One region of the Streptomyces sp. NPDC020965 genome, then DNA from elsewhere that is predicted to be linked to it. Evidence: riboswitches for the same ligand, from Rfam matches in the RefSeq annotation. Region 1 holds a riboswitch; the other holds the start of a gene.
What was found. Region 1 has a riboswitch for S-adenosylmethionine ahead of ACH4S7_RS01830 (aminotransferase class V-fold PLP-dependent enzyme). Riboswitches for the same ligand answer to the same signal wherever they lie in the genome.

Region 1 (14,882 bases):
CGCGGCGGCCGTCGCGGCCACGGCGGCGGACAGGACGGTGACCCGGGCATGGTGGGTGAGGCCGGGCGGTGAGGGCCGTCGATGGGACGCCACGGGGCCGCGCTCCCTTCCGCTGTACGAGAGGGTACGAGCCGGTACGCGGCGCCGTGGCGACGGGACATGGCCGTACGAGGGCTGTTGCGCGGCAGACAGTAGCCGGGGGACCACACGGCGGCCAAAGACCTCGGGGGGCGCACACACGTACGCCCTGCCGGGAGATCACAGGTCACCGGCAGGGCGTGGCGTCAGCGGGGTGATCGGGAATTCGCCCGATCGGGCGGCGGAGCGGGGTGTCGGAGACCGTCAGACCCGGACGCCGAACTGGTAGGGCATGTTGTTCATGGACTCGTACCGCACCACGGCACCGGTGCGCGGCGAGTGCAGGACCTGGCCGTTGCCCGCGTAGAAGCCGACGTGGTGCAGATCGCTGTAGAAGAAGACCAGGTCGCCCACGCGGAGATCGCTCTGCGAGTTGATCCGCTGGCCGATCCCGGACTGCGCCTGCGAGGTGCGCGGTATGGAGATGTCGGCCTGGGCGAAGGCCCAGGAGGTGAAGCCTGAGCAGTCGAAGGAGTTGGGGCCGGACGCGCCGTACACATACGGCGTGCCGATCTTGCTCTGGGCGGCGGAGTAGGCCGACGACGCGCGCTGCGAACCGGGCTTGCTGGTGGTCTCGCCGCCCTGCTTCGCGGTCTCGCCGGACTTGCCGAGGTCGGGGCGGGCGCCGGCCCGGTTGGCCCGGTCCTCCTCCGCCTTGAGCTGGGCCCGCTCCTGCGCGGTCAGCGAGTTCAGCAGCTTCTGCGCCTCGCCCAGCTTGGCCTGGACCTCCTGCTTCTTGGTGCCGAGCTGCTTGCGCGTGTCGGCGAGGTCGCCGAGCTTCTGCTGGGCCTCCTTGCGCTGCTGCGCCAGGGTGCGCTGCTTGGCCTGGATCTCGGTGATGGCGTCGGTCTGCTTGGCGCCGATCTGATCCAGCGCGGACGCCTGGTCGAGATAGCTCTCCGGGTTGGAGGAGAGGAAGAGCTGGAGGGCCGGGTCCATGCCGCCCGAGCGGTACTGGGCGCTGGCGACGGAACCGAGGTTGTCCCGGAGCGTGTTCAGCTCGTCCTGGCCCCGCGCGACCTTGTCCTGGAGGGCGTCGACCTGCTTGTCGAGCTTGTCCTGCTGCTCCTTGGCGCCGTTGAGCTTCTCGGTCGCCTGCGCGGCCTCGTCGTAGAGCTTGTCGACCTTCGCCTTGACCTCGCTCTTGCTCGGCTTGGGGTCGGCCTGAGCGGTCTGCGAGGTCAGCGCGACGGCCGCGGCGGCGGTCGCGGTGAGGACGGTCACGCGGGCGCGGCTCGGCTGCTTGGCACGACGGTGGGACGCCACGAAGGCAGCTCCTTCTTCCTCAGAGCCGCCTACCGGGCACATGGGACGAGTCCCGGCTCCGCGCACGCAGCTCCCCCGGAGAACGGCTGGGGCACACGGACTCGGCGGTTCCTTCGCCGCCACCCCGGATGGGTGATCAACCGCGCGAAGGTTCGACGCCTGACCTTAGTGACCTTCTTGTGATCAGTTCAAATCCTCCCAGGAAAAAAATCGGTCACGAGCGCATTCTTTACTCACATCACACACGTAGTAATGGCCACTTGACGCTCAGTCCCGTCATGAGGGTTCGAATCCGGGTATTACGCGCGGGGGTTGACGGGACGCGGCTCGGCTCGGGCCGGCGGGATGCCGGCCGGGCGTACGGGACGGGGGCGTACGGAACGGGGCGTACGGAACGGGTCAGACCCGGGACAGCCGCTTCAGCAGCATCGCGGACGCGACCGGCCGGGCGCCGACCTTCGCCACTCCGTCAGCGACCTCCCGGTCGGTGGAGACCACCACCACGGGCCGCCCCGGCGGCTCCGCCCGGACGAGCTGACGGATCAGCTCGTCCGCCGTCACACCCGCCTTCGAGAACAGCACCCGCACCCCGCGCGGCGGCGCGAGCAGCACCGGGGCCGCCAGTTCGGCGCCGTCGAAGACACAAGTGATCTCCGCCCCGCTCTGCGCGGCGAGCACGGAGAGACCGCCCAGCAGCCGCAGCCGCTGCTTCTCCAGCGGCATCGTCGGATACCCCGTCTTGGTGACGTTGTAGCCGTCCACCACCAGATGCGCCTGTGGCAGCGCCAGCAACTGGTCGAGCAGCGCCGGATCGGTCTCGGAGAGCGCGCGGGCGGCGATGTCCTTGGGCGACATCCGGCCGGGTTCGACCGCGTCGACCGTGTCGGCGGGGTGGATCGACGCGGGCGGCAGCGCCAGTTCGCGGCGGAGCCCCTGAGCCGCTTCCAGCACCGTGTCCAGCAGCAGCCGCAGCCGCATGTCCTCGATCGAACGGCCCTCCCTGGCCGCCCGCCGCCCGGCCTCCACGGCGGCCTCCGCCTCACCGAGGCGGGCCTTCAGCCGCCGGGTCTCGCTCTCGGCCGACGAGACCTGGGCGGCGGTCTCCGACCGCACCGTCTCGATCTCGGCGCTCGCCCGGCGCAGGGCGGCCTCACCGCGCTTGATGTCGCTCTGCGCGCTGCGCACCTTGCGGCGGAGGGATTCGGCCTCCTTGCGGGAGATCTCCAGCTCGGTCCGCAGCCGCTCGGTCTCGCTCTTCGTGAGACCACGGGCCTCGGTCAGCTCCTCGCGCAGGCGTTCCAGCTCGCGCCGCCCCGCCTCATCGGCACGCTCGGCGTCCGCGCGCAGGGCCTCCTCGCCCGCGGCGGCGACGAGTTTCACCCATCCGGTGGGGCGCAGCACATAGGCGGCGGCGGCCACATCGAGCGGGTCGGCGGCGGCGGGCGGCGATCCGGCCGTCAGCGCGGCGCACAGTTCGGGCTGCGCCTGCGCGAGGCGTTCCCCGATGCGCTGACGGAAGACCGGATCGCTCTCCAGCGCCGCGGCCATCGCATTGCCCGCGAACTTGGCGCGCCGGGAGGGCGTGAAGCGGGCGTACTGCCGTAGCTGGGCGGGGAGTTCGGCGACGGTGAGCCCGCCGAAGGCGTCCGAGAGCAGGGCGACGACGCGGCGCCGCACTCCTTCCGGCAACGGCCGGTCGAGCGCCTCTGCGGCGTCACCGGCCGCACCGGCCGGCTCGGCGCCGCTGTCAGGCTGCTCCACGATCCGTCACCCCATTACCCGTACCGGCCGCCGCGCCACTCCCTCAGGAGACGGCGCCCGGCCTATCCACCAGCTCGATCTTGTCAACGGCGTTGCACCAGCGGCAGCGCACGGACTCGATGGTCTCACTGAGCACCTCGCGCTCCTCCACCGTCGGCTCTCCGGCCAGGTCCAGATGGACGTACTCGACGACCTTCGAGGAGCGCGTGACGTCGAAGCGGGTGAGATTGCCGCAGAGTGCGCAGCGCCAGCGGGTGCCGGCCGTCGGCGGGGGAACCGTCGTCATCGTGCCGTCCTCATTTCGTCGTACGGATGCGGGGGACCGCGGTGCGCCGTCGAACTGCGGGTGTACTCCCTGTAACTCTATGGCCTCGCGGGTCTCCGAGGACACGGCGAGGCACTCTGTACCGTTCCGACCGACTACGACATGATCTGCCCATGGTCGATTGGCGGCGGATTGCCCTCGGGGCGTACCGGGGGGCAACGACGGGCCCCACGGTGACGTACGGCACCATCGCCATCTGCTGCGCGATCTTCCTGGTCAGCCCGGTGTCGGGGATGAACCCCGGGTACGGGACGGGGGAGACGCTGCTCGCCGCACAGTCCGCGTACTTCGAGCGGTGGGGAGTGATCCCCGCCGAATTGATGAGCCCCGCCTCTGCCAGCGCGACCACCGCGACCACCGCGACCACGCCATTCACCGCGCTGTTCGTCCACGGAAACTGGCTGCATCTACTCGGCAATGTGCTCTTTCTCTACGTCTTCGGCGCGATGGCCGAGGGGCGCATGGGGCAGTTCGAGTTCACGCTCTTCTATCTGGGCACCGGATACCTGGCGCTGCTCGCCTACGCGGCCGTCAACGCCGACTCCGGGCAGACCCTGGTGGGGGCCTCCGGGGCGATCTCGGGGGTGCTCGGCGCCTTCCTCTTCCTCTTCCCGCGGGCCAGGGTCACCAGTCTCTTCCCCTTCCTCTTCTTCCTGCCGCTGCGCTTCCCCGCCTGGATGGTGCTGATCTTCTGGTTCGTCCTCCAGTGGCTGGCGGCGACGGGCGCGGGCACCGGGGGCGCCGGGGTGGCGTATCTGGCGCATCTGGTGGGGTTCGGGGTCGGCTTCCTCTACGCGTGGGGACGATTCCGGCAGCGGGCTAGAGTGAAGGTCCCAGCAGCGGCCACCGAGGGAGAAAGCCAGCCGTGATCACCGCGATCGTGCTCATCAAGACCAGCGTGGACCGCATCCCCGAGATCGCCGAGTCGATCGCCGCGCTCGACAGCGTCAGCGAGGTCTTCTCCGTCACCGGTACGTACGACCTGATCGCGATGGTCCGGGTGGCCCGACACGACGATCTGGCCGAGGTGATCCCCGGCCGCATCAGCAAGATCGAGGGCGTGGAGGGGACGGACACACATGTGGCGTTCCGCACCTACTCGCAGCACGATCTGGAGGCGGCGTTCGCGATCGGTCTGGACTCCTAAAGACCGCCCGCCCGGATTCCCCGAGTCTGTCCGGATTCTGGATTCTCGGGGTACGCCCGGATCCCTCCGGGCTGTCCGGATTCCTCAGAGCCGTCCCGATCCCCTCGGGCTGACGCACCACTCCGGGGCCCCCGGTCGCCTCCCGGGGCGGGTTCTTCCCTCTGCCCGCCCTCGCCCCCGCATCCCCCACCTCCGGCACCTCCGGCTCCTCGCGCCCGGCCTCCCGGGCCGGTCCCGTGCGCCCTTCCCCACCTCGTACGGTCCGAAGATCGGACTGGACGCCGCCAAACCTCCGGAGCGAAGATGAAGACTTCCTCATCTCCGTCTCATCCGCCGCCCCAGCTACGGTCGTCACCATCGAACTCATGGTCTTCTCGCACCGCATAGCGGCCCTCGCCGCCGTCGTCGCGATACCCCTCGGTATCGCGGTGACGAGTTATGCCCTCACCGACAGCCCCGACGATCGCAAGGTCCCGCCGAAGGTCGAGCTGGAGAGCGGCTCGCCCACGGGCCCGCCCAGCTCGCCACCGCCCGTACCCCGGGACGAGACGGTCGCACCTCCGGCCGTCAGCGAGAACCCCTCCGGCGTGCAGCCGTCGGGCGCCAACCCCGGCGGAGGCAACACCCCGGCGCCACCCACGCCGAAGCCCCCGACCAGCCCCCCGGTCAACTCCGGTGACGACGACGACAACGGACAGGGCGACGACGGCCCGGGCGGCGACGACTTCGGTGACGACGGCTGACCCGGTACGCCACTGGGTCTCCGCTCGGCTGCGTATCCTCCTCTGGCTCCTCCTCGTGATGGCGGTGGCACTCGGCGCCGTCGCCACCGCCACCCGCTCCGTGCTGCTGCGTGACGTGGACCACCGCATCAACGGCCTCCTCGTACAGGAGGCCGGCGAGTTCGCCAACTTCGTACGCCAGGGCATCGATCCCCATACGGGGCAGAAGTTCACCGACCCCAACTCGCTGCTGAAGCTGTTCCTCGCCCGGCAGTACGCCGACCGTGACGAGGAACTGCTCGGTCTCATCGGCCGGCCCGCCCCCCAGACCCCCGCCACCATCGTGCAGTTCCGGGAGCTCGGCTTCGAACACCCGCTCGCCAAGGACCCCGGTGCCCTGGTGTCCGTCTTCGACTCCCCCGACGCCACCGGCACCCTGCACCGCTCGCGGGGCGAGGTGCGCTGGGCGAAGGTGGAGATAGGCTCCGGGCCCGGCCATCCGCCCGCCGCCTTCGTCGTCGCCATCCACCCGGGCGCCGAGCAGGACAAGGCCGGCGATGTCTTCACCATGCTGCTCGCGATATCCGGGGTGGCACTGCTGATGACGACCGGTATCGGCTGGGCGGTCGCGGGCCGGATACTCAAACCCGTACGGCTGATCCGGACGACCGCGGCGGAGTTGACCGAACAGGATCTGACCCGGCGCATACCGGTGCAGGGCCGCGACGATATGGCGGCGCTCGCCGAAACGTTCAACGCGATGCTGGACCGGCTGGAGCGGGCGTTCGCCGCGCAGCGCGAGTTCGTCGACGACGCCGGGCACGAACTGCGCACCCCCATCACCATCGTCCGCGGCCATCTGGAGCTGATGGGCGACGATCCGGCGGAACGCGAGGAGACCGTACGGATCGTGATGGAGGAGCTGGAGCGGATGAGCAGGATCGTGGAGGATCTGCTGCTGCTCGCCAAGGCCGAACGGCCCGACTTCGCCGTCCCGGAACCCGTCCAGCTCGGCGAACTCACCGCCGATGTCTTCGTCAAGGCACGGGCGCTCGGCGAACGCGACTGGAAGCTCGCCGAGGTGGCCGACGCCGAGGTACTGCTCGACCCCCAGCGGATCACCCAGGCGATGGTCCAGCTCGCCCAGAACGCCGTCCAGCACACCATCCCCGGCCAGCGGGTGAGCATCGGCTCACGCAGCGCCGACGGGCGGATCGAACTCTATGTCGCCGACAGCGGACCCGGGGTCCAGCCCAAGGACTCCCAGGTCATCTTCGAACGCTTCCGGCGCGGCACCGCCCGGCGCGGGGCCCGCGCCACCGGCGCCGGACTCGGCCTCGCGATCGTCAAGGCCATCGCCGAGGGCCACGGCGGCCGGGTCGAACTCCGTCCCACCGACGGCGGCGGCGCCACTTTCGTGCTCGTCTTCCAAGAGCTCCTCATACTCCAAGAGCAGAGGGACACAGAGCTGTGAACCGCATACTCATCGTCGAGGACGAGGAACGCATCGCCTCCTTCGTCGAGAAGGGCCTCCGGGCCAATGGATTCACCACCACCGTCGTCGGGGACGGGGACGCCGCCTACGACTACGCCGTCACCGGCGGCTTCGATCTGGTGATCCTGGACATCGGACTGCCCGGCAAGGACGGCTTCACCGTGCTGCGCCAACTGCGCGAGGCCCGGGTGTCGGTGCCGGTGATCGTGCTGACCGCGCGGGACTCCGTCCGGGACACGGTGGCCGGGCTGGAGGGCGGCGCCGACGACTGGATGACCAAACCGTTCCGGTTCGAGGAACTGCTCGCCCGGGTACGGCTGCGGCTGCGCACGGCGGCCGGGGCGCCCGAGGTGACGGTGTTGCGCAGCGGCGAACTGACCCTGGACCTGCGCACCCGCCGGGCCCGGTCGGGCGACCGGACGGTGGATCTGACGGCCCGCGAGTTCGTTCTGCTCGAACTCTTCCTGCGCCACCCGGGGCAGGTGCTGGCCCGTGAGCAGATCCTGTCCCATGTGTGGGGGTACGACTTCGACCCGGGCTCCAACATCGTCGACGTCTATGTCCGCGCGCTCCGCAAGAAGCTGGGCGCGGACCGGGTGGAGACGGTACGGGGCATGGGGTACCGGCTGCCCGACTAGGGCGTGTCCGGGGAGCCTCTTCGCGGCGCGGACGGGACCCCGGGCGCGGGCGGGACTTCGGGTGGCGACGGGCCGCGGCGTTCGGACGGGCCTTCGAAGAGATGATCGACGGCCGTCGTCGCGTGAAGTTCCTTTCATGAAGGGCTCATGGAACGCTCACCGCCGAGGTGAAGCCTTTCTCATGTGACCTTGAACCTCCGACAAGCGGCGACCGCGTGTGTGGCCCTCAGCATCTGCGCCCTGCTGATCGTCCCGGGCAACTTCCCGGGACTGAGCGGCGACGCCCGTATCACCCTGGCCGTCTTCGCCATCGCGACCTGCGCCTGGATCGGTACGCCGATCGATGACACCTACATCGCCCTGGGCGCGGGCCTCGCGCTCACCGCGACCGGAGTGATCAGCAGCGACGCCCTCTTCGGCACCCTCGGGGACGATACGGTCTGGCTGCTGATCTGCGCCTTCGTGCTGGCCTCCGCGGTGGCGCGGACCGGCCTCGCCGGGCGGGCCGCCGCCTTCCTGGTCGGCGGGGCCCGCAATGTCAGACAGCTCGTCCATCTGACGACCGCCGCGCTCGTCGTCACCGCCTTCGCGGTGCCCGCGACCTCCGGCCGTGCCGCGCTCGCCATGCCGGTGTTCCTGGCCCTCGCCAAGGTGCTGATGGACCGCAAGCGGCTGGTGGTCATGTTGGCGCTGCTCTTCCCCACCGTCATCCTGCTGTCGGCGGTGGCGACCCTGATCGGCGCCGGCGCGCACCTGATCACGGTGTCGGTGCTCTGGGAGACGGCCGGGGAGCGGATCGGCTTCACCGAGTGGTTGATGATCGGGCTGCCGCTGGCGGTGGTCTCCTCCCATCTGGCGGCGGAGGTGGTGCTGTTCACGACGACCAACCGGGAAGACCGGAAGGGGCCCGTCCATATCACCGCCGAACAGATCCAGGAGCACAGCGAGCAGCCCGTCACCGGCCCCTGGGCGGCGGCCGAGACCCGCTGTGCCCTGCTGCTCGGGACCGTCGTCGTGCTGTGGTGCAGCGAGCCGCTCCACCGGGTGCCGCCCGCCGTCGTCGCACTGATCGGCGCGGTCGTCGCGGCCTCCCCCGCCATCGGCACCGTACGGCTCAAGGACGCGTTGAAGACCGTGCCGTGGTCGCTGCTGCTGTTCATGGCCGCCACCATGGCCATGGGTCTGGCGCTCTCCGACTCCGGGGCGGCGAAATGGCTGGTGGGCGGGGTGCCGCTGGACCTGCCGCCGTGGCTGTTCCTCACCGTCGTGGTGGGCATCTCCACCGCCGCCCATCTGGTCCTCCAGTCCCGGTCGGCCCGCTCGTCGGTGCTGGTGCCCCTGGTCGTGGCGGCGGCCGTGGGAGCCGGGGTCAATCCGGTCGCCGCCGCACTCGCCTCCACCGCCGCGGCCGGCTTCTGCCACACCCTGCCCGCCTCCGCGAAGCCGGTCACCCTCTTCGCCGACATCCCCGGCGTCCCCACCTACACCCCGCGCGACCTGCTGCGCCTGTCCGCGGTCCTGGCACCGCTGACCGCCGCGCTCGTGCTCCTCTTCGCCGTCGCCGTCTGGCCGCTGGTCGGCGTGCCCCTCCGCTGACGGCCCCCCACCCCTCATCCGTATCAGGAGTGCACCATGCTGAACCGAATAGCCGTCGCCCCCAGCGGTTTCAAGGAGTCCCTCTCCGCGCAGTCCGCGGCCGAGGCCATCGCCACGGGGGTCCGACGAGTGGTCCCGGAAGCGGAGATCGATCTGATACCCCTGGTGGACGGCGGGGAAGGCACCGCCCGTGCGCTGGCCGTCGCCAGCGGCGGACGGCTGGTCCCCCGGCGCGCCACCGGACCCACCGGCGAACCGATCGGAACCCACTTCGCGCTGCTGGGGGACGGCGCCGAGACCGCGGTCGTGGAGATGGCGGCGGTCGCCGGGCTCTCCCTGGTGCCGCGCGATCTCCGCGATCCCACCGTGACCACGACGTACGGCGTCGGTGAACTGATCCGCGCCGCGCTCGACACCGGCGTCCGGCGGATCCTCGTCGGCTGCGGCGACTCCGGCACGTCGGACGGCGGTGCCGGCGCGCTCCAGGCGCTCGGCGCGCGCCTCCTCGACGTGGCGGGGCGGGAACTGCCCACCGGCGGGCGGGAGCTGGTCCGACTGGACCGGATCGACACCTCGGGGCTCGACCCGCGGCTGGCCGACACGGAGATCCGGGTCGCCTGCAACCCCTTCAACGTGCTGTGCGGCGACCGCGGTGTCGCCAGGGTCTTCGGCCCGCAGAAGGGCGCGACCCCGGCGCAGGTCGAACAGCTCGCGGCGGCCCTGGAGCACTGGGCGGCCGTACTCACCCGCGATCTCCGGGTGCGGACGGATCTCCGACTCGGCTCCGGCACCGGGGCCTCCGGCGGACTGGGCGCGGGACTCGCCGCCCTCGGCGCCGAACTACTCCCCCGCTTCGACGTCCTCCTCGACCATCTCGACCTGGACGCCCGCCTCGCCCGCGCCGACCTCGTCCTCACCGCCGAAGGCGCCATCGACCACCAGACCCCGCGCGGCAAGGTGCCCGCCGAGGTGGCCCGCCGCGCCAAGCGGTACGGACGCCCGGTGCTCGCCCTCGCCGGCACCATCGGCGAAGGGGCGCACCAGGTGCGCTCGGCGGGCGTGGACGCCTACAGCTCGATCCTGCCGGCGCCGGTCAGCCTCACCGAAGCGCTCGGCCGGGGCGGCGAGTTCCTCACCGACGCCACCGAACGCGCCCTGCGGATGGTGCTGATCGGGACCCGACTGCGGGAGCACGCCGACGCGTGAGCCGGTCCGCGGGTCACACGGACGCGCTGGTGTCCGGGACGCAGCGGCCGTCCTGGGTGCGGTAGTTCCACCGCGCGCCATCGGCCACCAGCTCCTTCACGGCCTGGGTGAAGCGCTCCACGTGCTCGTCGGGGGTCCCGGCGCCGAAGCTGACCCGGATCGCGTTCAGCGACTTCTCGCCCGGCTCGCTCTCCGGGGCGCCGCACTCGCCCGGGTCCCCGGGGTCGCTGCCCAGCAGGGTGCGCACCAGCGGGTGGGCGCAGAACAGCCCGTCCCGTACCCCGATCCCGTACTCCGCCGAGAGCGCCGCCGCGAAGTGCGAGCTGTTCCAGCCCTCCACCACGAAGGAAATCACTCCGACGCGCGGGGCGTCGTCGCCGAACAGCGACAGCACCCTGACCTCGGGCACCTCGGCGAGCCCCTGCCGGACGGCGGTGACCAGCCGCTGTTCACGGGCGACCAGCTCGTCGAAGCCGGCCTCGGTCAGCGCCTTGCAGGCGGCGGCGATGGCGTAGACGCCGATGACATTGGGCGAACCGGCCTCGTGGCGGGCGGCGGTGCTGTGCCACTCGACCTCCACCCCGCCGTCCGCCCGGCGCGCGACCTTCCGCGAGGCACCGCCGCCGGCGAGGTACGGCTCCGCGTCCTGGAGCCAGTCCGCCCGCCCGGCGAGCACACCCGAACCGAACGGCGCGTACAGCTTGTGCCCGGAGAACGCGACCCAGTCGACGTCGAGTTCCCGTACGGAGACGGGGTGGTGCGGCGCGAGCTGTGCGGCGTCCAGCACGATCCGGGCGCCATGGGCGTGGGCGGCGGCGGCCAGCTCCTTCACCGGCCACAGCTCACCGGTCACATTGGACGCGCCGGTCACACAGACCAGCGCGGGGCCGTACGGGTCACGGTCCGCGAGTGCGTGCTCCAGCGTCGCGACGGCTTCGGCGGGCGTACGCGGCGCGTTGAGGTAGGTCACCCGGGCGTCCCGCCACGGCAGCAGCGAGGCGTGGTGCTCGGTCTCGAAGACGAAGACCTGGCAGTCCGCGGGCAGACAGGCGGCGAGCAGATTGAGCGAGTCGGTGGTGGAGCGGGTGAAGACGACCTGGTCGCCGTCGCGGCAGTCGAGGAACCCGGCGACGGTCTCCCGGCTGTTCTCGAAGAGGTCGGTGGAGAGCTGCGAGAGATAGCCGGCACCGCGGTGGACACTGCCGTAGTACGGGGCGTACGCGGCCACATCGTCCCAGACGCGCTGGAGGGCGGGGGCGCTGGCGGCGTAGTCGAGGGCGGCGTAGGTGACCTCACCACCGGTGACGAGCGGGACGGTCACATCGCGGCCCAGGACCGGCAGGGGGGCGAGGGTGTCGACGGCGGCGTGGGGGTATGCGGACATGGCGGTATCTCCCGGCAGGACGCGGCGAAATGACTTCATGGACCCGCACGCCATCGACCCGCTGACACGGGTGGGAGGGTACGGGGATGCCTCGGACGCACGGCGGTGGCCGTACGGAGGGTGTGCTGAAGAAGGGGCGTTCAGCCCTATCGCATTCGCTTGCTCACGAGACTGCTCCCTTGAGGACCAGGACCCCAGGGCTTGCAGGGGTCCGCGCTTGCCGCGGGCCTCGCTGCCCACGGCCTGGTCTTCACCCGGGGCACCCCGCCACGGACGGAGGGTTGCCGGACAGCGGGCCGGGGCCGTAGTCGCTGTCACTCATGACCTGCGACGACGTTATGCCACGGGGTGGTGTCGCCGCAACCACGTCCGCATCCCGGAACGGGGTGGCCTCCGGCCCGGGTGCCTGTGAGCGCCTCCGGGCCCGGGGCCCCTGTTCCTACTGCCTCCCGAGCCGGAGGGTCCGTCCTCAAACGCCGGACCGGCTGGAATTTGCCACACCTCCGCCACCCGAGGCGCCCCAGAACCGGGCCGACGAGACAGCACGGCCCGGGTACCCCGTGTGCGCCTCCCGGCCCGGGGCCCCTGTTCCTACTGCCTCCCGAGCCGGAGGGTCCGTCCTCAAACGCCGGACCGGCTGGAATTTGCCACACCTCCGCCACCCGAGGCGCCCCAGAACCGGGCCGACGAGACAGCGCACCATCCCAGCCCGTCCGGCGATTGAGGACGGACCCTTCGGCCAAGGGAGCCGGGGCTACGGGAAGCCCGCACCCCCAACCACCCCGGAGGGGGTCACGCGTTGCTCGCGGCGACCCATCGCGTCAGCGCCGCCCCCGCCGCGCCCGAGTCGATCGAGGCCGCCGCCCGCTCCATGCCCGCCGCCAGGCGTTCGTTCAGCGTGCCGCCGGCCGGCTCCAGCGCCACCAGCGCCGCCGCCGAGTTCAGCAGGACCGCGTCCCGCACCGGCCCCCGCTCGCCGTTCAGCAGGCGGCGGGCCACATCCGCGTTGTAGGACGCGTCCGCACCCCGCAGGGCCGCCACCGGGACGAGGTCGATGCCGAGGTCCCTCGGGTCGAACGCCTCCTCCCGTACCGCGCCGTCCCGTACCACCCAGACCCGGGACGTCGCCGTGGTCGTCAGCTCGTCCAGGCCGTCATCCCCGCGGAACACCAGCGCCGACGAGCCGCGCTCGGCCAGCACCCCCGCCAGGATCGGCGCCATCCGGGCGTCCGCGACGCCGGTGGCCTGGGCCTTCACCCGGGCGGGGTTGGTGAGCGGGCCCAGGAAGTTGAAGGTGGTGCGGATGCCGAGTTCCTTCCGGGCCGCCGCCACGTGCCGCAGCGCCGGGTGGAACTTCACGGCGAAGCAGAAGGTGATCCCGGCCTCCTCCGCGACCTCGGTCACCCGCTGCGGCGTCAGCTCCAGATTGACGCCGAGCTTCTCCAGGACGTCGGAGGCGCCCGACGCGCTGGAGGCCGCGCGGTTGCCGTGCTTGACCACCTTCGTCCCCGTACCGGCGACGACGATCGCGGACATGGTCGAGATGTTCACGGTCTTCGCGCCGTCTCCCCCGGTGCCGACGATGTCGACGCTGGGGCCGGGCACCTCGATCAGGTTCGCGTGCGCGTACATGGTCCGTACGAGACCGGAGATCTCCGCCACGGTCTCGCCCTTGGCGCGCAGGGCGACGGCGAACCCGGCGATCTGCGCGTTCGTCGCCTCGCCGCTGAGGATGCGGTCCATCGCCCACGCGGTGGCGTCCGCGCTCTGGTCGCGATTGTCGAGCAGGGAGTTCAGCACGCCGGGCCAGGAGAGGTCCGCCACGCTGTCGCCGCCAACCGGGGTCACAACGTTCATGGTCCGCTCCAGGGTCCACAAGGCGAGTAGGAAAACCCCACGAGGGGGATACCCCACCCTATCCAGCGCACCGGACAGCGAAGAGCCCCGTCCATCGAATGGACGGGGCTCCCGCTGTGGCGATCTCCCGACAGGGCGGGGTGATCAGGCGGTCAGGCGGTCAGTGGTGACCGTCGCCGCTGGTGATCTCCTTGTACTCCTCCGCCGTGGGCTTGGCGATCTGGTTGCCCGGACCGTAGAAGCCCTTGCTGAGCTTGGCCCGGAGCTTCTGCACCGGACTGATCTTGCGCTTGACACCGTTCTCGTCGACCGCGGGGCCGAGCTCCAGCGGCTGGTACTGCTCGTGCGCCGTGAGCTTGTACAGCTCGCCCTGGCTGAGCGGCTCGTGGACCTCGACGAACTCACCGTGCGGCAGGCGCTTGATGATGCCGGTCTCGCGTCCGTGCAGCACCTTGTCCCGGTCGCGGCGCTGGAGACCCAGACAGATCCGCTTGGTGACGATGAAGGCGATGACCGGTCCGGCGAAGAACGTGATCCGGACGAACCAGGTGATCGTGTTGATCGACAGACTGAAGTGCGTCGCCCAGATGTCGTTACCGCCACCGATGAGCATGACGAAGTACGCCACCAGCCAGGCCACACCGAAGCCGGTACGGGTCGGGGCGTTGCGCGGGCGGTCCAGGATGTGGTGCTCGCGCTTGTCCCCGGTGACCCAGGACTCGATGAACGGCCAGACCGCGATGGCGCCCAGCACCAGCGGGAAGATCGCCAGCGGGATCATCACACCCAGTGCCAGGGTGTGGCCCCAGGCGTTGATCTCCCAGCCCGGCATCACACGGACCAGACCCTCGGCGAAGCCCATGTACCAGTCGGGTTGTGCGCCGGTGGAGACCTGGTCGGCCCGGTAGGGGCCGATCGACCAGACCGGGTTCAGCGTGGCGATGGCGGCCACCACCGAGATGACGCCGAAGACCAGGAAGAAGAAGCCGCCGGCCTTGGCCATGTACACCGGCAGCAGCGGCATACCCACGACGTTCTTGTTCGTCCGGCCGGGGCCCGCGAACTGGGTGTGCTTGTGGTAGAAGACCAGGATCAGGTGGGCCACCAGCAGGCCGAGCATGATGCCGGGCAGCAGCAGGATGTGGATCGAGTAGAACCTGCCCACGAAGTCGTGGCCGGGGAACTCGCCGCCGAACAGGAACATCGAGATGTACGTACCGACGACGGGTACGGACAGGATCGCGCCCTGGGTGAAGCGGACACCGGTGCCGGAGAGCAGGTCGTCCGGGAGCGAGTAACCGGTGAAGCCGGTGAACATGCCCAGGACGAGCAGCAGGAAGCCGAACA
Region 2 (14,882 bases), on a different contig from region 1:
CGTACAGCTCTGGTTCCAGGCGAACGGCAGCACCAAGTGGTCCCGCGTCGACCACGGCACCACCGACACGGTCGGCCGCGCCTCCTTCACCGCCACGGCCGTCAAGGACGGCACCTGGAACATCCGCTACTACGGCAGCTCCACCCGCTTCGACTCCACCGCCAGCGGTGACTACGTCGATGTCCGCTGACCGGTAGGGCACTGGCGCGGGACACGCCGAAGGGCGGCACCCCCGGAGAGGGGGTGCCGCCCTTCGTACGTAACCGGGCTACCGATCCACGAGGGATCAGAAGTCCATGTCACCGCCGGGCATACCACCCGGAGCGGCCGCAGACGCCTTCTCCGGCTTGTCGGCGATGACGGCCTCGGTCGTGAGGAACAGCGCGGCGATCGACGCGGCGTTCTGCAGCGCCGAGCGGGTCACCTTCGCCGGGTCGAGGATGCCCGCGGCGATCATGTCCACGTACTCGCCGGTCGCGGCGTTCAGGCCGTAACCCGGGGTCAGGTTGCGGACCTTCTCGACGACGACGCCACCCTCAAGACCACCGTTGACGGCGATCTGCTTGAGCGGGGCCTCCAGCGCGAGGCGCACGGCGTTGGCGCCAGTGGCCTCGTCACCCGTGAGCTCCAGCTTCTCGAAGACCGACGAAGCCTGCAGCAGCGCCACGCCACCACCGGCGACGATGCCCTCTTCGACGGCCGCCTTCGCGTTGCGAACGGCGTCCTCGATGCGGTGCTTGCGCTCCTTCAGCTCCACCTCGGTCGCGGCGCCGGCCTTGATGACGGCGACGCCACCGGCCAGCTTCGCGAGGCGCTCCTGGAGCTTCTCGCGGTCGTAGTCCGAGTCGGAGTTCTCGATCTCGGCGCGGATCTGGTTGACCCGGCCGGCGACCTGGTCACTGTCACCGGAGCCGTCGACGATCGTGGTCTCGTCCTTGGTGATGACGACCTTGCGGGCGCGGCCCAGCAGGTCCAGGCCGGCGTTCTCAAGCTTGAGACCGACCTCCTCGGAGATGACCGTGCCGCCCGTGAGGATGGCGATGTCGTTGAGCATGGCCTTGCGGCGGTCGCCGAAGCCCGGAGCCTTGACGGCGACGGACTTGAAGGTGCCACGGATCTTGTTCACGACCAGCGTGGACAGGGCCTCGCCCTCAACGTCCTCGGCGATGATCAGCAGGGGCTTGCCCGACTGCATGACCTTCTCCAGCAGCGGAAGGAGGTCCTTCACGTTGCCGATCTTGGAGTTGACGATCAGGATGTACGGGTCGTCCAGGGACGCCTCCATACGCTCCATGTCGGTGGCGAAGTACGCCGAGATGTAGCCCTTGTCGAAGCGCATGCCCTCCGTCAGCTCAAGCTCCAGCCCGAAGGTCTGGGACTCCTCGACGGTGATGACGCCTTCCTTGCCGACCTTGTCCATCGCCTCGGCGATGAGCTCGCCGATCTGGGTGTCAGCGGCGGAGATGGAGGCGGTGGAGGCGATCTGCTCCTTGGTCTCCACGTCCTTGGCCTGCTCGAGCAGGGCACCGGAGACGGCCTCAACGGCCTTCTCGATACCGCGCTTCAGGGCCATGGGGTTGGCGCCGGCCGCTACATTGCGCAGGCCCTCGCGGACGAGCGCCTGGGCGAGGACGGTCGCGGTGGTCGTGCCGTCACCGGCGACGTCGTCCGTCTTCTTGGCGACCTCCTTGACCAGCTCGGCGCCGATCTTCTCGTACGGGTCCTCAAGCTCGATCTCCTTGGCGATGGAAACACCATCGTTGGTGATCGTGGGGGCGCCCCACTTCTTCTCAAGAACGACGTTGCGGCCCTTGGGACCGAGAGTGACCTTGACGGCGTCGGCGAGCTGGTTCATCCCGCGCTCGAGACCGCGCCGTGCCTCCTCGTCGAACGCGATGATCTTTGCCATGTGAAGTGTCCTCCACGGACTGGGTGGGAAGCTCTCGGACCGCGCTGGCGCCCGCGACGGACGGCCTGCCCACCGCGAGGTTCCTAGCCTCGTGCGGTGTGCGGACCTCACCGACCCGGTCCCTTTTTTTGTCACTCTCACCCGGAGAGTGCTAACGCCAATGATTAGCACTCGACCCCTTCGAGTGCAAGCGCCTGGGGAAGAACCGACCCCTCCCGGACCGCCGCCCGCGCCGGGTGGATCCGGCCCGCCCCGCCCGGGTGGACGGCACCTCCACCCGAGGCCACCAGGAGCTCTCCTCTTGATCTTGCCGGGGGGATCGGGCGCGGGTCCGGCCGCTCCCGGGGCGGCCGGACATGCGTATGGGGTCCACATCCCTGGGCGGGATGTGGACCCCATACGGCTGTGCGTGCGCGTCGGTGGCCGATCGCGTCGCAGATGTGGTGGATTCAGACCGCGAGCTTGACCATGTCCGCCTGCGGACCCTTCTGCCCCTGCGAGATCTCGAACTCGACTCGCTGACCCTCCTCCAGGGTGCGGTACCCATCCATCTGGATCGCGCTGTAGTGGACGAATACATCCGCACCACCGTCGACCGCGATGAAGCCGTACCCCTTCTCCGCGTTGAACCACTTGACGGTGCCCTGAGCCATGCCTAACTCCCCTATTACTGGCCCTTGCGCAGGACCGCACTTCGCGGACCCGGGTCAGACCTCACCTGCCGCGTTCTCCCCTCCATGAGCGAGGGGGAGGGACTCGAAGGTGTGCGCCGGAACGCGTCGACCGCGGCTGAATGTATCTGCCCAACTGCCCTCTGCAACAGGTCAATCGGACGAGAATTCCCGGCACAAGCGAACGGGTAATTGAGGGGAATTCAATAAATTCCGGGGCAAGTCGGGCCCGACAAAGGAGACTTATGAGACAAATCCACGGAGCACATTGGCTGCTTCTCATCGGGCGCGGGCGCATTCTCATATGCGGGGCGCCGGGAGCAGCGGTGGGGCGTTCCCCAACTGTAGCGTGCTCAACCCTACAGAATTGCCCCCTCCGTTTGTCTTACCGAGGGGGCAAACGCAGTGACGTTGCGTATGTGGCCGCGGGGCCCGTCCGCGGTGCGGTTCCGGGCCGCCGCGAAGGTCTCCCGGGGGCGGTCCGGACCCCTCGGCCGGGGGCACCGGTCCGGTTCCGGATCGGGCGGTGCGGTGGCCGGTCCGAGCACACCCGACGGGGGGGGTTCGGACCGGCGCACGCGGGCGGTCAGCCTCCGGCGACCGCGGGGATGATCGAGATCCCCGCGCCGTCCGGCGTCGCCGTCGCCAGGCCCTGCTCGAAGCGGACGTCGTCGTCGTTGACGTAGACGTTCACGAAGCGGCGCAGCTTGCCCTCGTCGTCCAGGACGCGCGCGGCGATCCCCGCGTGGTTCTTCTCCAGGTCCGTGATCACCTCGGAGAGGGTCGTCCCCTCCGCCTGGACCTCGGCCTTGCCACCGGTGTAGGTGCGCAGAATGGTGGGGATACGGACGTTGACGCTCATTCTCGGGTCTCCCAGGGGTCTCGGTCGGCGAGGTGTGGCCGGATGTCGGCCGGAGGACGTTCGGCGAGCACGTTCAGCCAGGACGTGCGGCCGGGGGGCTGCCCCCGGCCAGGATCCCGGCCGGGGGCTCCGACCGGGGTCCTGGCGGAGGGGCTCAGCCGGACAGGCCGGCCGCGCGGAAGGCGTCCAGGCTCGCGGGGATGGTCGCGGTGGGACCCGTCGTCGGGGCGACCGCGTCCAGGGTCTTCAGTCCGTCGCCGGTGTTGAGGACGACCGTGGTGAGCGTCGGGTCGAGCAGACCGGCCTCGATCAGCTTCCGGGTCACACCGACGGTCACACCGCCCGCGGTCTCCGCGAAGATGCCCTCGGTGCGGGCCAGCAGCTTGATCGCGTCCACGATCTCCGCGTCGGTGACGTCCTCGACCGCGCCGCTGGTGCGGCGGGCGATGTCCAGGACGTACGGGCCGTCGGCGGGGTTGCCGATCGCCAGCGATTTGGCGATGGTGTCCGGCTTCACCGGCCGTACGACGTCGTGGCCGGCCTTGAAGGCCGCGGAGACCGGCGAGCAGCCCTCCGCCTGGGCGCCGAAGATCCGGTACGGCTTGTCCTCGACCAGACCGAGCTTGATCAGCTCCTGGAGACCCTTGTCGATCTTGGTGAGCTGTGATCCCGACGCGATGGGGATCACGATCTGGTCCGGCAGCCGCCAGCCGAGCTGCTCGCAGATCTCGAACGCGAGGGTCTTGGAGCCCTCGCCGTAGTACGGGCGGAGATTGACGTTGACGAATCCCCAGCCCTCGCCGAGCGGGTCGCCGATCAGCTCGGAGCAGAACCGGTTCACATCGTCGTAGTTGCCCTCGATGCCGACCAGCTCGCCACCGTAGACGGCGGCCATGACGACCTTGCCCTGCTCCAGGTCGTGCGGGATGAAGACGCAGGAGCGGAAGCCCGCCCTGGCAGCCGCCGCGCCGACCGCGCCGGCGAGGTTGCCGGTGGAGGAGCAGGAGAGGGTGGTGAAGCCGAAGGCGCGCGCCGCCTCGACCGCGATGGCGACGACCCGGTCCTTGAAGGAGTGCGTCGGGTTGCCGGAGTCGTCCTTGATGTACAGGCCACCGGTGACGCCCAGCTCACGGGCGAGGTTGTCGGCCTTGACCAGCTTGGTGAAGCCGGGGTTGAGGCTGGGCTTGTCCGCCACGTCGGCGGGGACGGGCAGCAGCGGGGCGTACCGCCAGATGTTGTCCGGACCGGCCTCGATGCGCTTGCGGAGCCCCTCGGGGTCACCGGTCGGCAGGTCGTAGGCGATTTCCAGCGGTCCGAAACAGGAGGCACAGGCGAAGATCGGGCCGAGGTCGAAACGCTCTCCGCACTCGCGGCACGAGAGTGCGGCGGCGGGTCCGAGGTCGACGGCGGTGGTGCTTACTGAAGTCTGCACAGCCATGGAGGCGAGGCCCTTTCTCCTCATCTTCCTCATGACGCGGTTTCGCCATGAGACGGATTTGGCACCTTCCCGAGCCGGGAGCCTCGCGGCGCTGACACTGATCAGCGACGGAGACCGGCTGGAGGGTTGCCGGGGCTTCAACGGGCCGTTTCCCTCTGCCCCTCTGGATGAGCGGTATTCGATTGTTGAACGAACGCTGGACCCCGACATGCGATGGGCATCCGCGTTGTTCAAGACTGTAACCGAAGGCCCTGGTGGTGGAGACAGTCGTCCGAACCGCGAGATGCATCACACAGGGGCGGAACCCGGACCCGAGTGGAGTGGCGAACGTGCTCGAAGAGGTGGAGCGCTGGCTGACCAGTCGCTCCTGGTCGGCGGCCGATCGCCCGCTGAGTCTGCTGATGGCGGCCAAGCGCGGGACGACGGTCAGCGTCGTCCTGCCCGCCCTGAACGAGGAGGCCACGGTCGGGGACATCGTCACCGTCATCCGCCGCGAGCTGATGACGGCGGTGCCGCTTGTGGACGAGCTGGTGGTGATCGACTCGGGCTCCACGGACCGGACGGCCGAGGTCGCGGCGGCGGCGGGCGCACGGGTGGTGCACCGGGACGCGATCCTGCCCCGGATACCGGCCCTGCCCGGCAAGGGCGAGGTGCTGTGGCGCTCGCTGATGGTCACCCGGGGTGACATCGTCTGCTTCGTGGACGCGGATCTGGAGGACTTCTCCGCCGCGTTTGTCTCCGGGATCGTGGGGCCGCTGCTGACCAATCCCGAGGTGGCTTTCGTCAAGGCGATGTACGACCGACCGCTCGGCGATCTCCCAGGTCAGGGGGGCCGAGTCACCGAGCTGATGGCCCGCCCGCTGCTCAATCTGCACTGGCCGGCACTGGCCGGCTTCGTCCAGCCGCTGGGGGGTGAGTACGCGGCGCGGCGCTCCCTCATCGAACGGCTCCCGTTCCCCGTCGGTTACGGGGTGGAGCTGGGCCTCCTCGTGGACGCCCTGCACACGGTCGGCCTGGACGCCATGGCCCAGGTGGACGTGGGCTCCCGCAAACACCGCCACCAGGACGGCCAGGCGCTCGGCCGGATGGCGGCGGCGATCTACCGTACGGCGCAACTGCGGCTCTCCCGCGGCCATTTGGTGCGGCCCGCACTGACGCAGTTCGAACGGGGCGAGGAGGGTTTCGTGCCGAGGACGTACCCCGTGGACACGGAGGAGCGGCCGCCGATGCGCGAGATCGTCGAGTACGCGGCGCGTCGCGCGGCCTGACCCCGAGCGCTGCCCCAATAATCCTACTTATGGAACTTGGAGATGTTACGGGCGCTGTGCGCCGCTCTACGAGGTTGGCCCGGCGCCTCGGGGCGCTGACGGTCACCGTCGTCGCCGCCACCGGGATGGCGCCCCAGCGCGACCAGGGCGCCGAACGGCTGTGGCTGCTCGCCGGTCTCGCCCTGAGCCTGACGGCGGCCGGGGTCGTCGCGGTCGCCGCCGCGCGCGGCCGGGACCGGCGCAACGACTAGGGCGTATCCGGGCGGTCTCGTCGGGCCCGCGAAGATCGCCCGGACGAGCCTCGCCGTGGGCGTTGACGGCGCCCGCGGCCCCGCACCGGCGGGGACTCAGCCACCACCGGGGAGCACCGACGTTTGAGGGTTGACGGGACGGGCTAGGTTCGCGACATGGTCTCCGAGCATTCCGCCGTCCCGGCCCGCGCCCAGATCCTCGTCGCCTCCAACCGCGGGCCCGTCTCGTACACGCTGCGGGAGGACGACACGCTCGACGCCCGGCGCGGCGGCGGCGGCCTGGTCTCCGGGCTCTCCGCCATCGGCTCCGACGCGGACGCGCTCTGGGTGTGCTCCGCACTCGGCCCCGGCGACCGCGAGGCGGTCCGGCGCGGGGTCGGCGAACCCGGCGTGCTGATGCTCGCCATCGACGAATCCGTCCACTCCGACGCGTACAACGGCATCGCCAACTCGGTGCTGTGGTTCATCCACCACCTGCTGTACCAGACCCCGCTGGAACCCGTCTTCGACGAGGAGTTCCGCCGTCAGTGGGGCTCGTACGAGAGCTACAACAGGTCCTTCGCCGAGGCGCTGGCCGAGCGGGCGGGCGACGGCGCCACCGTCGTCGTGCAGGACTACCACCTCGCGCTGGTGCCGGGCATGTTGCGCGAACTCCGGCCCGATCTGCAGATCGGCCACTTCTCGCACACCCCCTGGGCGCCCGTCGACTACTTCCGCCTGCTGCCCGACGACATCGCGCAACAACTCCTGCGCGGACTCCTCGGCGCGGATCGCACCTGCTTCCTCACCCAGCGCTGGGCGGACGCCTTCGCCGACTGCTGCCGGGACCAGTTGGGCGACGACGCCCTGACCGGCACCCACATCGGGGTGCACGGGCTCGGCGCGGACGCCGAGTTCCTGCGGGAGCGCGCGCACCGGCCCGATGTGGCGGAGCGGATGGCCACCCTGCGCGAGCAGATCGGCCCCGGCCGGAAGACGATCGTGCGCGTGGACCGCACCGAGCTGTCCAAGAACATCGTGCGCGGGCTACTCGCCTACCGGAGCCTGCTGCACTCCCGACCCGAATGGCGCGAGCGGGTCACGCACATCGCGTTCGCCTATCCGTCCCGGCAGGACCTGGCGGTCTACCGCGACTACACGGCCGACGTGCAGCGCGTCGCCGACGAGATCAACGCCGAGTTCGGCACGGCGGATTGGACCCCGGTCATCCTCCATGTGAAGGACGACTTCGCGCGCTCCCTGGCCGCCTACCGGCTGGCCGACGTGGCGCTGGTCAACCCCATCAGGGACGGTATGAACCTGGTCGCCAAGGAGATCCCGCTCGTCTCCGACGAAGGCTGCGCGCTGGTGCTGTCGCGGGAGGCGGGGGCGTACGAGGAGCTGGGCGACGACGCCGTACCGGTCAACCCGTACGACATCACCGGCACCGCCGACGCGCTCCACCGGGCGCTGACCATGCCGGCCGGCGAACGGCTGGAGCGCACCGCGCGACTGTCGGCGGCGGCGACCGCGCTGCCGCCGCACCGCTGGTTCCTGGACCAACTGGAGGCGCTGCGCCGGCTCGGCGAGGCCACCGACGCGGGCGGGGACAGGGGTCCGGGCAGCGGCGGCTGAGCCGCCGGGTGGCAAGCGGTACCGCCCGCTCCCCGGCGACGCGCTGGACGTGGTCCCCCGGCCGATGTGGTCAGTCACGCTGAAGGCGGTCCCCGCCCGGGGGTACTCGTCTCGTTGAAGTGGTCCGCCCGGGCTGCCGGTCGGGCCGGGGCGGTCCGCCCGGGCTGCCGGTCGGGCCGGGGCGGTCCGCCCGGGCTGCCGGTCGGGCCGGGGCGGTCCGCCCGGGCTGCCGGTCGCGCTGCCGCTGGTCCCACCAACGCAACCAGCCGCGTCAGACGTGATCCACCCAGGACTACCGATCACGCTGGAGCGATCGGCCCGGGCCCGCCGATCGGGCCGGAGCGGTCCGCCCGGGCCCGCCGATCGCGCTGCCGCTGGTCCCACCAACACAGCCAGTCGCGTCAGACGTGATCCCCCCAGGACCGTCGATCGCGCTGGAGCGATCCACCCGGGACCGCCGATCGGGCCGGAGCGGTCCGCCCGGGCTGCCGGTCGCGCTGCCGCTGGTCCCACCAACGCAGCCAGCCGCGTCAGACGTGATCCACCCGGGCTGCCGATCGCGCTGGAGCGATCCACCCGGGCCCACCGATCGGGCCGGAGCGCTCCGCCCGGGCCCGCCGATCGCACTGCCGTCGGTCCCGCCAACACAGCCAGCCGCGTCAGACGTGATCCACCCGGCACTACCAGTCCCGCTGGAGGCGGCCGGCCCGGGACTACCGGTCTCGCTGGAGCGGTCCGCCTGGGGCTGCCAGTTGCGCTGGAGCGAGCCACCCGGGGTTACCGGTCTCGCTGGAGCGGCCAGCCCGGGACTAGCCAGTCCCGCTGGAGCGAGCCACCCTGGGCTGCCAGTCGCGCTGGAGCGGTCCGCCAGCGCGGCCAGCCGGTCGCGTCAGACGTGGTCCGCCAGCGCGGCCAGCAGGGCGACGACCTCCGCGGGACCCGGCAGCAGCAGGTCCGCGCGCTCCGCCAGCTCCGTGACCTCCGCGCTGCCGCTGCACACCAGCAGCCCGGGCACACCGTCCGAGCGGAGCTTCTCGACGGCGCCGAAGGCGGGCAGATCGCCGAGGTCGTCGCCCGCGTACAGCACCGACTCGGCGCCCACCTCGCGTACGTACTCGGCGAGCGCGACTCCCTTGTCCATGCCGGGCGGGCGCAGTTCGAGCACCATCCGGCCGGGTTCCAGGATCAGGCCGTGGCGGGCCGCGAGGCCGGCGAGCGGATCGCGCAGGGCCTCGAAAGCGGCCCGGGGGTCAGTGGCGCGGCGGGTGTGGACCGCGACGGCCTGGCCCTTCTCCTCGATCCAGGTGCCCTGCCAGGCCCCGACGCTGTCGAGGAACCCGGGCAGCTCGGCGCGGACCGCCGTGACTCCGGGGTGGGGGGCGGGGGCCTGCACGGTGCCGGTGACGGCGTCCCAACGCTCCGCCCCGTAGTGACCGAGGACCACCAGATGGTCCAGGCCCGGCACACCGGCGAAGCCGCCGTAGCGGACCGCGACCCCGGCCGGGCGGCCGGTGACCACGGCGACCGAGGCGACCTTCGGCGCCAGGCGCGCCAGCGCGGGCACGGCGGCGGGGTGGGCTCTCGCCTGTTCGGGGTCGGGCACGATCTCGGCGAGGGTGCCGTCGAAGTCGAGGGCGATGACCGCCCGGTGCGGCCGGGCCAGAAGCGCGGCGAGACCGTCACGGCCCGCGGGTGTCGACGGCGACGGCAAGGAGTGCGCGTACGGGGAGCTGGCCATGGCTCCGACCCTATCGGCGCGCGCGTTTCGCGTCTCTCACCCGGCGGAGCCGATTGACGGTGACCGGATCGTGGGCGAGGGCGCGCTCGTCGTCGATGAGGGCGTTGAGGAGCTGGTAGTAGCGGACCGGGGAGATCCCGAGGCGCTCCCGGACGGCCCGTTCCTTGGCTCCCGGGCCGGGCCAGGAGTGGTGCTCCAGGGCGAGGACGGCCCGGTCCCGCTCGGAGAGAGCGCGGGGGTCGGCCACGGGGCCGGCCTCCCCGGTGCCACCGTGGGCCGCCGTGTCCGCGCCGGTGACGGTGTCCGCCGCGCCCACCGTGTCCGCCGAGCCCGCTGCGTCCGCCGTATCGGCCGTTTCCGCCGAGCCCGCCGCGTCCGGCGAGGGCTCTGTGGCTGCCGTGGCTCCCGTGGCTCCCGTGTCCTCGGAGGCGGCGGGGCTCCCGGCACCGTCGGCCGTCACACCGGGGGCGTCCCCGGTGGCGTCCGCGCCCCCGGTGCCGTCAGTGGTCACCTGGTCGTCGCCGGATGCCTGGTCGCCGGCCACCTCGTCGCCGGATGCCGGGGCGTCGGCGGCCACCTCGTCGTCGGTCATACGCGCCAACCTAGCGCGGCCGGGTCGTCACTCCTCCTCCTGGCCCTCCGAGTCCGTGGCCTTCCGCGCGATGGCGTCCAGCACCTGCTTCGGGTCGCCCTGGGGCTCGACCGCCTTGCCGATGTTCTTCTTGATGTCGTCGCTGACGGCGGCCCAGGAGGTCTTGCCGACCGGGGGCAGGATCGAGGTCGGCAGCTCGTCCAGGAACTCCCAGAGCTCCCGGTGGTCCGGGTCCTTCCGCATCGTCTCGGACGCGGAGACCGTCACCGGCAGCAGATCGTTCTGGGAGGCGAAGTCGAGGACGTTCTTGTCGGAGTAGAGGAAGTCGAGGAACGTACCGATCTCGGCCCGGTTGCCGTTCTGCTTGAAGCCCATCACCCAGTCGGCGACGCCCATCGCCGACTTCGGCTTGCCCGTGAGACCCGGCAGCGGCACCTTGCCCAGTTCGATCTTGGTCGCGGCGGCGGCCTTCAGCAGCGAGGGGTGGCCGTTGAGCATCCCCACCTCGCCCCGGGTGAAGGCGGCGAACGCCGCCTTTCGGTTCAGCTTGCCGGGGGCGAGCGGACCGGTGAGCCCGGGTCCCACCAGATTGGTCTTCAGCCACTCGACGGTAGCGACATTCGGCTCGGAGTCGATGGCGTAGCTGCCACCGGGCTCGACGTAACCGTTGGTACCCCCGCTGAGCAGCCACATCATGGTCTCGGTCTGGGCCTCTTCGGGCCCGAGCGGAAGGGCGAAAGGATACTTCACCTTCGCTTTCTCCTTCAGCTTCTCCGCGGTCTCCCGCAGCTCCGCCCAGGTCTCGGGGGCCTTCTCCACCCCGGCCTCCTCGAACAGCTTCTTGTTGTAGAAGAGCAGCCGGGTGGAGGCGACGAACGGGAGCCCGTACTGCGTACGGCGCTGTTCACCCGCGTGGCTGAGCGGGGGCAGGAAGTTGGACTGCACGGGTACGGAGACGAGCTCGTCGGCCTTGTAGAGCTTGTCGTCGGCCGCGTAGTCGGCGTAAGCGCCGATCTGGGCGATGTCGGGCGCCTTGCCGTCCTTGACCAGTTCGGCGACCTTGCGGTCCACATCGGTCCAGGGCTCGATCGAGACCTCGACGTCGATGTCGGAGTGCTTGCTCTCGAAGGCGTCGACCAGGCTCGCCCAGTAGGACTTGCTGCTCTGACCGCCGCTGACGTCGTAGTCGGCGGCTATCAGTTTGAGCGTGACGCGGTCGTCGCCGTCGGACGCGCCGCAGCCGGCGACGGCGACCACCGTCCCCAGCGCCGCCACCGCCGCGGTCAGTTTCACGAAGTGCCGTCGCACAGAACTTCCCCACCCTCGACTGGCTGGATTTCCCTGTCGGTTCGCGCCCGTGACGCCCGCCGCGAGCCGGTGGCGTCGCCGCCGCACCGGCACCGGGATGAGGTGCGATCCTCCACCATGGGGGCTTCGGTGGTCTATGCCTCCGGATATCACTTCCGCAACTCCTGTTCCACAGGGACGTTTTATAAGGAACCGCCGAGGGTCACCATTGCCCGCATGTGTCCTGGCCTGCTAAGCACGTCTCGGCACGAGTGGTCAGGTGCCGGTCCGAATACACGTGTACGCGCGAGGAGCAAAGCCACATGTCCCGTACCGCAACAGAGATAGCCACTCAGCCCACCTGCTGGCGCCGGGCGGCCGAGGCCGCCGCCGCCTTCGACGGGCTGCCGCGGCCGGGCGAGCGAGTGGCCGTCACCGGATGCGGCACCTCGTGGTTCATGGCCATCGCCTACGCGGCGCTGCGCGAGGCCGCGGGCCAGGGGGAGACGGACGCGTTCGCGTCGTCGGAGTTCCCCACCGGCCGCCCGTACGACCGGGTGGTGGCGATCACCCGATCCGGTACGACGACGGAGGTGCTGGAGCTGCTGACCGAGCTGAAGGGCTCGGTCCCGACGGTCGCCCTGACCGCCGACCCGAAGACGCCGGTGATGGAGGCGGCGGACACGGTCGCGGTGCTCGACTGGGCGGACGAGGAATCCGTCGTCCAGACGCGGTTCGCCACCACGGCGCTGGCGTTCCTGCGGGCCGGGCTCGGGGAGATCCCGGGCGTCAAGTCGATCGCCGAGGCCGCGGTGGACGCGGAACTGGCGGTCACCGAGCCGCTGCCCGACGCCGTGGTGGGCGCCGAGCAGTGGACGTTCCTGGGCAGGGGCTGGACCTACGGTCTGGCGCTGGAGGCGGGGCTGAAGATGCGGGAGGCCGCGGGCGCGTGGACGGAGGCGTACCCCGCGATGGAGTACCGCCACGGCCCGATCGCGATCACCGGCCCCGGCCGGGTGGCGTGGGTCTTCGGCGCACTGCCGGAGGGCCTGTCGGTGGAGGTGTCCCGGGTCGGCGGCACGCTGGTGGCCAACCAGTCGGCGGACCCGCTGGCGGATCTGATCCGGGCGCAGCGGCTGGCGGTGACACTGGCGGAGTCGAAGGGCTTCGACCCGGACCGCCCGCGGAATCTGAGCCGGAGCGTGATCCTGTCCTAGCTCCTCTCCTAGATCCCCTCCCGGACACGAACCAGCGAATTCCCGCTGGGGGCGTGGGGGCGCGGACCATTTCCGGTGGCCCGCGCCCCTGGCGCGAGTTTGTACGTTTGCGCAACAATCACGGCTAGTGGACTAGACCTTTCGGGTGCTCTCGCGCCAGACTGTGCACGTGAGACACGTCATCGCCCTCGATGTGGGCGGCACCGGGATGAAAGCCGCCCTCGTCGGTGCGGACGGGAGCCTCCTCTACGAGGCCCGCCGCGCGACCGGACGGGAGCGCGGCCACGACGCCGTCGTGCGGTCGATCCTCGACTTCGCCGACGACCTGCGGGCCTACGGCAGCGAGCACTTCGGCTGCACCGCCCTCGCGGCGGGAGTCGCCGTCCCCGGAATCGTGGACTCCGAGAACGGCGTCGCGGTCTACGCCGCCAACCTCGGCTGGCGTGATGTGCCCATGCGCGCACTGCTCAGCGAGCGGCTGAGCGGTATCCCGGTCGCCCTCGGCCACGATGTGCGCACCGGCGGCCTCGCCGAGGGCCGCATCGGCGCCGGACAGGGCGCCGACCGCTTCCTCTTCGTACCGCTGGGGACCGGAATCGCCGGTGCCATCGGCATCGGCGGCACCATCGAGGCCGGCGCCCACGGCTACGCGGGTGAGATCGGCCATGTCGTGGTCCGCCCGGACGGCCCCGAGTGCGGCTGCGGCCAGCGCGGCTGTCTGGAGACCCTGGCATCCGCCGCCGCCGTCACCCGCGCCTGGGCCGAGGCCAGCGGCGACCCCAACGCCGACGCCGCCCACTGCGCGAAGGCCGTCGAGGCCGGTGACCCCAAGGCCATCGCCGTCTGGCGGAACGCCGTCGACGCGCTCGCCGCCGGACTCGTCACCGCGCTGACCCTGCTCGACCCCCGCACCCTGATCATCGGTGGCGGTCTCGCGGAGGCCGGGGAAACCTTGTTCACACCTCTACGGGCCGCCGTCGAGGGACGCGTCACGTTCCAGAAGCTGCCGTCGATCGTCCCGGCAGCGCTCGGGGACACCGCTGGCTGCCTGGGCGCGGGGCTGCTCGCCTGGGATCTGATCGCCACCGACTCGGAGGTAACCGCCTAATGGCCGCACGCGCCGCACTGGCCGAGAGCGCCGCACGCGCCGACAGCACGATCCTCACCGGAGCCCGGGTGGTGCTGCCGACCGGCACGGTCGAGCACGGACGGGTGATCGTCGACGGCACGAAGCTGGCCGCCGCCGCACCCGCCGACGCGCCCACCCGCGATCTGTCCGGCCACTGGATCGTCCCGGGCTTCGTCGACCTCCACAACCACGGCGGAGGCGGCGCCTCCTTCACCGGCGGCAGCGCCGAGGACGTCCTGCGCGGGGTGCGGACGCACCGCGAGCACGGCACAACCACCCTGGTCGCCTCCCTGGTCACCGCCGAGACGGACTACCTGGCGCAGCGCGCCGGGGCGCTCTCCGAGCTGGTCGAGCAGGGCGATCTCGCGGGGATCCACTTCGAGGGCCCCTTCATCTCCCCGTGCCGCAAGGGCGCGCACAGCGAGGAGCTGCTGCGCCACCCGGACCCGTCCGAGGTGCGCAAGCTGATCGACGCCGCACGCGGCACGGCCCGGATGGTGACGCTCGCCGCCGAGCTGCCCGGCGGCATCGACTCCGTACGCCTGCTGGTCGAGCACGGTGTGATCGCCGCGATCGGGCACACGGACGCCACCTACGAGCAGACCGTGGACGCCATCGACGCGGGCGCGACCGTGGCGACGCACCTCTTCAACGCGATGCCCACGCTCGGCCACCGCGCGCCGGGGCCGATCGCCGCACTGCTGGAGGACGAGCGGGTCACCGTCGAGCTGATCAACGACGGTACGCATCTGCACCCGGCCGCCCTGGAACTCGCCTTCCACCGGGCGGGCGCGGGCCGCGTCGCCTTCATCACGGACGCGATGGACGCGGCGGGCTTCGGCGACGGCCGGTACCAGCTCGGTCCGCTGGCCGTCGATGTGGTGGACGGGGTGGCGCGGCTGGCCG

Region 2: another riboswitch for S-adenosylmethionine. It lies ahead of thrC (threonine synthase); the one in region 1 lies ahead of ACH4S7_RS01830 (aminotransferase class V-fold PLP-dependent enzyme).

The regions. Positions count from the first base shown of each region.
Region 1 covers NZ_JBIRRE010000001.1:406,357-421,238, forward strand. Annotated here, with positions in the region: gene ACH4S7_RS01775 (NlpC/P60 family protein) at 1-93, opposite strand, end outside; gene ACH4S7_RS01780 (NlpC/P60 family protein) at 343-1,404, opposite strand; gene ACH4S7_RS01785 (NYN domain-containing protein) at 1,804-3,165, opposite strand; gene ACH4S7_RS01790 (hypothetical protein) at 3,209-3,451, opposite strand; gene ACH4S7_RS01795 (rhomboid family intramembrane serine protease) at 3,604-4,359, shown strand; gene ACH4S7_RS01800 (Lrp/AsnC family transcriptional regulator) at 4,356-4,637, shown strand; gene ACH4S7_RS01805 (small secreted hydrophilic protein) at 5,003-5,380, shown strand; gene ACH4S7_RS01810 (sensor histidine kinase) at 5,367-6,833, shown strand; gene ACH4S7_RS01815 (response regulator transcription factor) at 6,830-7,492, shown strand; gene ACH4S7_RS01820 (SLC13 family permease) at 7,676-9,088, shown strand; partial or broken gene ACH4S7_RS01825 (glycerate kinase) at 9,125-10,359, shown strand; gene ACH4S7_RS01830 (aminotransferase class V-fold PLP-dependent enzyme) at 10,308-11,678, opposite strand; SAM riboswitch class IV at 11,887-12,004, opposite strand; gene trpD (anthranilate phosphoribosyltransferase) at 12,471-13,535, opposite strand; gene ACH4S7_RS01840 (cytochrome bc complex cytochrome b subunit) at 13,696-14,882, opposite strand, start outside.
Region 2 covers NZ_JBIRRE010000012.1:185,637-200,518, reverse strand. Annotated here, with positions in the region: gene ACH4S7_RS30970 (hypothetical protein) at 1-190, shown strand, start outside; gene groL (chaperonin GroEL) at 287-1,909, opposite strand; gene ACH4S7_RS30960 (cold-shock protein) at 2,359-2,562, opposite strand; gene ACH4S7_RS30955 (MoaD/ThiS family protein) at 3,167-3,442, opposite strand; gene thrC (threonine synthase) at 3,597-4,880, opposite strand; SAM riboswitch class I at 4,898-5,054, opposite strand; gene ACH4S7_RS30945 (glucosyl-3-phosphoglycerate synthase) at 5,210-6,148, shown strand; gene ACH4S7_RS30940 (hypothetical protein) at 6,178-6,399, shown strand; gene ACH4S7_RS30935 (trehalose-6-phosphate synthase) at 6,556-8,013, shown strand; gene otsB (trehalose-phosphatase) at 8,903-9,751, opposite strand; gene ACH4S7_RS30925 (DUF3263 domain-containing protein) at 9,762-9,998, opposite strand; gene ACH4S7_RS30920 (extracellular solute-binding protein) at 10,371-11,651, opposite strand; gene ACH4S7_RS30915 (SIS domain-containing protein) at 11,954-12,847, shown strand; gene ACH4S7_RS30910 (ROK family protein) at 13,017-13,955, shown strand; gene nagA (N-acetylglucosamine-6-phosphate deacetylase) at 13,955-14,882, shown strand, end outside.